3 regions of the Pseudomonas sp. RT4P38 genome follow, and region 3 is predicted to be linked to each of the others. Evidence: riboswitches for the same ligand, from Rfam matches in the RefSeq annotation. Region 3 holds a riboswitch; each other region holds the start of a gene.

Region 1 (2,258 bases), 1.6 Mb from region 3:
CGGCGTCCATGTTGCGGGTCACCGGGTCGCTGCGCAGGAATTCCAGTTTCTTTTGATAGTCGTCAGCCGGGAAGCGACGGCGATCCATGCGTGCGATGACCAGGAAGGTCGGGTTGGCCTTGGCGATGGTTTCCCAGCCGACGGTTGGCCATTCTTCATCAGACTGAACCACGTTGCGCACACCCAACGTGTTCAACATGAAGTCGGGAATGCCCTTGTGCCCGGCGACATAGGGGTCGATATCCAGACTGGCGCTGGAGAACCAGAACAGCGCACTGGTGTGCTTCAGATCCTTGTTCTGTACGGTGGCAATGGACTTGGCCAGGCTGGCCTTGAGTTGGGCGGTCAGCTGCTGGCCACGTTCCTGCACGTCGAAGATTTCAGCCAATTGGCTGATGCTTTTGTAGAGGCTGTCGATGTGAAATGCCTCCAGACGTGTGCCATCGGCACCGACCAGGTTGTCCTTGGCTTCGCAGTCGGAGGGCATCAGGTAGGTCGGGATCTTCAGTTCGTGAAATTGGTCGCGAGTACCGACCACGCCTTGCGGGCCGACCATCCACTCCAGCTCCACTGCCACCAGCTGCGGACGCTTGCCGATCACCGCCTCGAAACTCGGCTCGTTATCGGCCAGGCGCTCGATCGTGTCGTTCTCTGTCTTGTACGTGGCCAGCACATCGTTGAACCACAACGAAGTGCCGACCAGCGTGTTGCCAAGGCCCATGGCGTAGAGCATTTCAGTGCCAGCCTGGCCGATGGTCACGACACGGCTGGGTGCCTGCTGAAAGGTCAACGTGCTGCCACAGTTCTCGACGGTCAGGGGATAGTGGGTCGGGGCCGCATGGGCGAGGGTGGACAGTCCCAGGGCAGTGGCGAGGGTGGCAAGGCGGAACAGCAGCATGACGCAATCTCCATGTGACCGTACAAGAGCAGCGGTACGGACTGGAAACACATCATCGAACGCTGCCATTGAAGCAGTGAAGTGCCGATCACTGAGGTGACGCTCGGCGCAAGGATGTCCTTCCCGGACACCCCGCCGGTTAGTGATTTGCTTGGCCGGCAGGTCTCCTGACTGGTGCGTCGTCGCCAGGCTCCAGCCTTCCCGGGAGTGATCCCAGTGGCAGTTCAGGAGCAGGCTCAGCACCTACAGTTGCGGGGGCAGTTCCGTTTGATGCCGTGTCAGGCATCTCGGATTCCCTATTAATCCCATTTGGAAACCGGTGGCCGGCATGGTAGTCGATCATGCCGAATATCACCACTGAGCGCTTTTGGCTGATGACTGCCTGTTCACGACTGACTTTCTCAGGGCGTGAAGCGGTCATCGAGAAGAGACCGATAGCGATACGCTAAAGTTATGCGGGTCGTCGATCAATTGTGATCCATTGTTCGTGCTGCGTCCGTCCCTGGAGCGTCCAATGCCGCCCATCACCACGCGCCTGGTGGCGCTGTTTGTTCTTTGCCTGACGCTTGAAGTGCCAGCCCAGACCAACGCCTGCCCAGCTGGCGAGAAACAAGTGTGCCTGGACGGCTGCATCTGCCTGCCAGACGCAGGACAACTGCTCGGCCCCCTGTCTGATGGCATCTTCCAGATCGCGGCACCTGCCCTGGCGCTGTGGCTGACCCAAGCCCGCGCTGAAGCAGCCAACGCCGACATCCAACCCATTCCACCGCACATCCGGGAGCAACTGCTGCGCTGGTACGACCCCAGCGTGCTGGATATCGCACGCTACAAAGTTAGCGACAACGGCCAATTCAGCGCCGCCACTGCCATGCTGCAAAACCCCGATGTCGGTGCCGTGACGCTGATCGACATCATCCTCTTCCGGGACGCTCAAACCGCAGAACAGAACATCGCGCTCTGGGCTCACGAATTAAAGCATGTGCAGCAGTATCAGGAATGGGGGGTAGAAGGATTCGCCCAGCGGTATACACAAGATTTCAATGCTGTGGAGGCGCCGGCTTATGCCATTCAGGCTGAGGTCAGACGGTTGGTGCGGGAAGGGACTGACTGAAGGGTAGTGAAGCCGCCCATCACGACTGGCTGCATTGTGTCGATTTCGGTCAGTAGTGACAGCAGAAATCGTCCCATTGCAGCCTTTCAAGCACCGCAAAGGTCGGCCAAAATCGGTCCATAGCCAGGGTTCGCTTTGGGCCGATACGCGAGCGCAGGTATGGATCGAGCCATGGCCCTGGTCGCATAAATTTGAAATGCACGGCGTTGCTCGACAGAATCGTGCCCCGATCCGGCCAAAGGTGCCGGA
Region 2 (2,258 bases), 840 kb from region 3:
CGATGTTTACCGTCGGAATCAGGGTCTTGTTCGGTTCTGGCAGCTTGGGTGACGGGCCGAAGCCGTCGGAGACTTGCAGCCTGGCGGTTTCACCACAGGCGGCAAGCCCTCCGGCGAGCACGATGACGAGAACGAGCGGGGGCTTGCGCATGCTGATCTTCCCTATGAATGCATTGACCTAATCAATAGAGAAGCACAGGTGCGCGATGGTTCAACCGGTCAGCCGCGGGCTTCCTTGAACAGCACGGCAATGCCGGGGTGATAGTTGCCGGCTTCGTTGCGCAACTTGCGATACGCGTAGGGGAAATACCAGGCCACCGCGCAGGTGTGTTCCTTTTGCAGGTCGTCGACCATGTCCTGGAGTTCTTCCGGAGTAGCGCTTTGTTGAGCCTTTTGTGGCGCGACGAACAGGCAGCCGAGTTTCAGGTCGCTGGCGTAGCTGATGCGTTTGGCATCGCTGGTGATGTCCTGCAATGCTTGAGTCAGGTTCAGGCTGTTGACGCGTGGCCAGCGCTGGGTCGCCTGAAGGTAAGCGCGTTCTTCGCGGGTCGCGATAAACAGATCGGCACGGCCATTGCGTTCGCCTTCTTCGGTCTGTTTACGGGTCGGCGTTTGTTGCAACGTCACCATTTCCGCCATCCACGCAGCGGCGGACAGCAGGCTCAGGTTGGCTTTTTCATCGAACCAGTAAGGCGTGTCGTTATCGCCGCGCACGGCGTTGTAGCGGTCGATACAGTCAAACCAGCGTTCCAGCACCGGGCGCAGGAATTCCAGCTTCGGATTGCTGATGATCATGCCTTGCATGTGGCTCACCCTTGTTATTGTGTTGTGAGATTGTGGCTCTTTGATATCACTGCTGAGAGTGTGGCACAAGATTGGCGTCAGATAATTGATCGACGGCAGTTATTCGCTCGCAGGCCGCCCGTCTTCAATTGACGCTCCATCCCCAACCCTCTAACCTTCGCGGCTTGTTTCAGGTGCTCTGTGGCCTTGGTCGACTGAGTGAAACAGGGAAGCCGGTGAGTGACTCTCTTCAAGCGACGAAGAGCCATGATCCCGGCGCTGCCCCCGCAACGGTAAATGAGTGAAGGCTGCGCCTTGAGCCACTGTGTCGAGTGTCGACATGGGAAGGCGCGCAGTCAGGCTTCACGCCGCTCATGAGCCCGGAGACCGGCCTGATCCATCCAGCGGCATCACGGTGGGCGATGCCAGGCTTCTTGCCGTCTATTCTTGTGCCTGCCCGCCGTTATCCAGCCTCAACGGAGAGCTCCCCCATGACTGATACCCCCGATCGTGACGAACGTCATCTGGCGCGCATGCTGCGAAAAAAAGCCGTGATCGACGAACGCATCGCCAATTCCCCGAATGAATGCGGCCTGCTGCTGGTGCTGACCGGCAACGGCAAGGGCAAAAGCAGTTCGGCCTTCGGCATGCTCGCCCGGTCCATGGGCCACGGCATGCAGTGCGGCGTGGTGCAGTTCATCAAGGGGCGCAACAGCACCGGCGAAGAACTGTTCTTCCGGCGCTTCCCGGAACAGGTGCGTTTTCATGTGATGGGCGAGGGCTTCACCTGGGAAACCCAGGATCGCCAGCGTGACATCGCCGCTGCTGAAGCCGCCTGGGCGGTGTCCCGCGAATTGCTGCGTGATCCGTCGATCGGCCTGGTGGTGTTGGATGAGTTGAACATTGCGCTCAAGCACGGTTATCTGGATCTCGATCAAGTGCTCAGCGACTTGCAGACCCGTCCGCCGATGCAGCACGTGGTGGTCACCGGTCGCGGCGCCAAGCCGGAGATGATCGAACTGGCCGACACGGTCACCGAAATGGGCGTGATCAAACATGCGTTCCAGGCCGGGATCAAAGCGCAAAAAGGCGTCGAGTTGTGAGCTGCACTTTATGAATAGCCATCGTCAATGCCCGGCGGTACTGATTGCCGCGCCGGCCTCCGGTCAGGGCAAGACCACCGTCACCGCCGCGCTGGCCCGTTTGCATCGCAATCAGGGGCGCAAGGTTCGCGTGTTCAAGTGCGGCCCGGACTTTCTCGACCCGATGATTCTCGAGCGCGCCAGCGGTGCGCCGGTGTATCAACTGGACATGTGGATGGTCGGCGAACAGGAAAGTCGTCGTCTGTTGTGGGAAGCCGCCGGCGAAGCCGACCTGATCCTCATCGAAGGCGTCATGGGGCTGTTTGACGGTACGCCGTCCAGCGCTGATTTGGCGCGGCATTTCGGTGTGCCGGTGCTCGGTGTGATCGACGG
Region 3 (2,258 bases):
TCGGCCAATTCGATCAAGCCAGGTTCTTCGCGCTTCAGGTCGATGCTGGCCAGGGCCTTGATCTGGTGAAGTTCGATTTTATGAGCCTGTAACGCCTGATCAAGCAGCGCCCGCAGCGTGCTGACAGGGCAGCCGCGCTGGCAGCCCAGGCCGACCACTAAAGTCGGCGCTGTGCTGATCTCAGTCATGCGTGGTATTGACCATCGCTTTTGCGGCGGAACAACCAGGCACTGATCAGGCCCAGGGCCAGCCAGAATGCCACGTTGGTCAGCTGCGAAGCGATTTTGAATTGAGCTTCCAGGGTTTCTGGAGCCAGCATCGAATGGACTTCCGGTTGTGGTGCACCGATCACGTGAGGAACGGCCAGAATGGCCACGCCGAGCACTTTCATCAGCCAGTGACGGCTGAACACGATCAATGCGATGCCGACCGCGGTGGAGGCAGCCGTGCCGATCCACCAGACCTGCCGTTGCGCCAAATCAGCCGCGGCAGTGCCCGGCAGCTCGGGCGGCAGACCGAGGGTCGGTGCCAGCACGAACGTCGCGTAACCGGCCAGGCCCCAGAGCAGGCCTTGGGAAGTGCGAGTCGGTGCGCGCAAGGTGTAAAGACCGGCAAGCATCAGGGCGAAACCGACCGCTACCACCAGGTTGCCGCCCGTGGTGGACAGCACACGCTGCCAGCCGTCTTCCGGTTCCCAGGCTTCGGCGTCGTGAGTGTGAGCGGCGACAGCACCCGCGGCGTGTTCGTGAACTGCAACAGCGGCGGGCTCGGATTTTTCGTAAGTCTCGGCCTGCAGAATCAGCGGAGCCACCCAGAAGCTTTGCAGCAGGGTCAGCAACAGGGCGGCCAGCAGCCCGGTGAACCCTGCGGTTTGCGCAATACGCTTGATCATGTCAGCAGGTCTCAATGGCACGGGAATGCAGAGCTGTGGCGGGTATCGTGCGCGGCATTGTGCACCGCTTCGATGTGCGAGAAACCGGCGAAATACACCAGGCTAGCACCAAGGATCGACGCACACACAGCGGCGGTCAGGCGTTGAGTCAGGGTCGTGGTGGTGCTGGCGCTGCTCTTATCGGTGTTGCTGCCGGTACTGCTGATGATCGACATGGCGCTTCCCTCTGGTCTGTCAGCGGGTGAATAGAGCGCATGGAAGACCCCTGCGAGCCGGGCGCGCAGAGGTTCAAACAGCGCCCGCCCACCGCGGGTTTGTTATTCAGTGATCGTAATGGTCACTTTGTGTTGCGGGCCGGTCTCCGGGCTCACGAGGGGCGCTGGCTTTCGCCTTGACCTGCAAGCATCACCTTCCCATGCCGAACTGCTGGCACAGTGGATCTGACGCTACGCTCGCTTACCGTTGCGGGGGCAGCACCGGACTGACATGACTTTAGAGTAAAGCACATGATTCACCGGTTTCCCGTTTCACCCTGTGAAGGGCACCCGTAACAAGGCGTGTAGGAGAGCATGGGCGGGGGTTGGGCGTCAATTGGCAAGCGTTCTCAACTCGAGATCGAGGTGACTTCTTCGCGGGCAAGCCTCGCTCCTACAAGGACGGCGGCGCTCTTGTAGGAGCGAGGCTTGCCCGCGAAGGCGCCCTGGAGGTCGGCACAAGACATTGACCCGCCCCCACACGATGCGTAGCCTTGCGCTTTCGAGGTTCTTCGGCGTCTGCCGAAGCTAAGAAGGGAACGCGGTCGATGCCGCGGCTGCCCCCGCAACTGTGAACGGTTCTTTTGGCTGCCACGCCACTGCAAGCCCTGTCTATCGGGCCCGCGGGAAGGCGCAGCCAACGTCAGTCGAACGACTGGCAAGCCGTCAGCCAGGAGACCTGCCTCGACACAGATTCTCACTTTCAACCGGGCGGGGTGATCCGGTGGCGAACTCTTCAGGCACGCGCGTCCGCGTTGCCGGTCGTCGTGCCATATGCCCGCCACCTTGCCAAAGGGCATCCGATGAAAACACTGGCCAAACTCCCCGTCACCATCGTTACCGGCTTCCTCGGCTCGGGCAAAACCACGTTGCTGCGGCACATGCTCGACAACGCTCAGGGCCGTCGTATTGCGGTGATCGTCAACGAGTTCGGCGAGCTGGGCATCGACGGCGAAATCCTCAAGCAGTGCTCCATCGGCTGCACTGAAGAAGAAGCCAACGGCCGCGTTTATGAATTGGCCAACGGCTGCCTGTGCTGCACCGTTCAAGAAGAATTCTTCCCTGTGATGCGCGAATTGGTCGCCCGCCGCGGCGACCTCGACCACATCCTT

The links. Region 3 has a riboswitch for cobalamin ahead of ACYZT7_RS13720 (CbtB domain-containing protein). Riboswitches for the same ligand answer to the same signal wherever they lie in the genome.
Region 1: it holds a riboswitch for cobalamin, as region 3 does, so the genes downstream of both, ACYZT7_RS20745 (ABC transporter substrate-binding protein) here and ACYZT7_RS13720 (CbtB domain-containing protein) in region 3, are expected to answer to the same signal.
Region 2: it holds a riboswitch for cobalamin, as region 3 does, so the genes downstream of both, cobO (cob(I)yrinic acid a,c-diamide adenosyltransferase) here and ACYZT7_RS13720 (CbtB domain-containing protein) in region 3, are expected to answer to the same signal.

The regions. Positions count from the first base shown of each region.
Region 1 is NZ_CM142703.1:4,491,754-4,494,011, reverse strand. It holds gene ACYZT7_RS20745 (ABC transporter substrate-binding protein) at 1-898, opposite strand, end outside; cobalamin riboswitch at 1,039-1,241, opposite strand; gene ACYZT7_RS20740 (eCIS core domain-containing protein) at 1,413-2,009, shown strand.
Region 2 is NZ_CM142703.1:2,095,603-2,097,860, forward strand. It holds gene ACYZT7_RS09715 (PQQ-dependent sugar dehydrogenase) at 1-151, opposite strand, end outside; gene ACYZT7_RS09720 (hypothetical protein) at 220-804, opposite strand; cobalamin riboswitch at 959-1,193, shown strand; gene cobO (cob(I)yrinic acid a,c-diamide adenosyltransferase) at 1,275-1,886, shown strand; gene ACYZT7_RS09730 (cobyrinate a,c-diamide synthase) at 1,897-2,258, shown strand, end outside.
Region 3 is NZ_CM142703.1:2,938,745-2,941,002, forward strand. It holds gene ACYZT7_RS13710 (cobalamin biosynthesis protein) at 1-188, opposite strand, end outside; gene ACYZT7_RS13715 (CbtA family protein) at 185-892, opposite strand; gene ACYZT7_RS13720 (CbtB domain-containing protein) at 904-1,107, opposite strand; cobalamin riboswitch at 1,228-1,456, opposite strand; cobalamin riboswitch at 1,635-1,847, shown strand; gene cobW (cobalamin biosynthesis protein CobW) at 1,950-2,258, shown strand, end outside.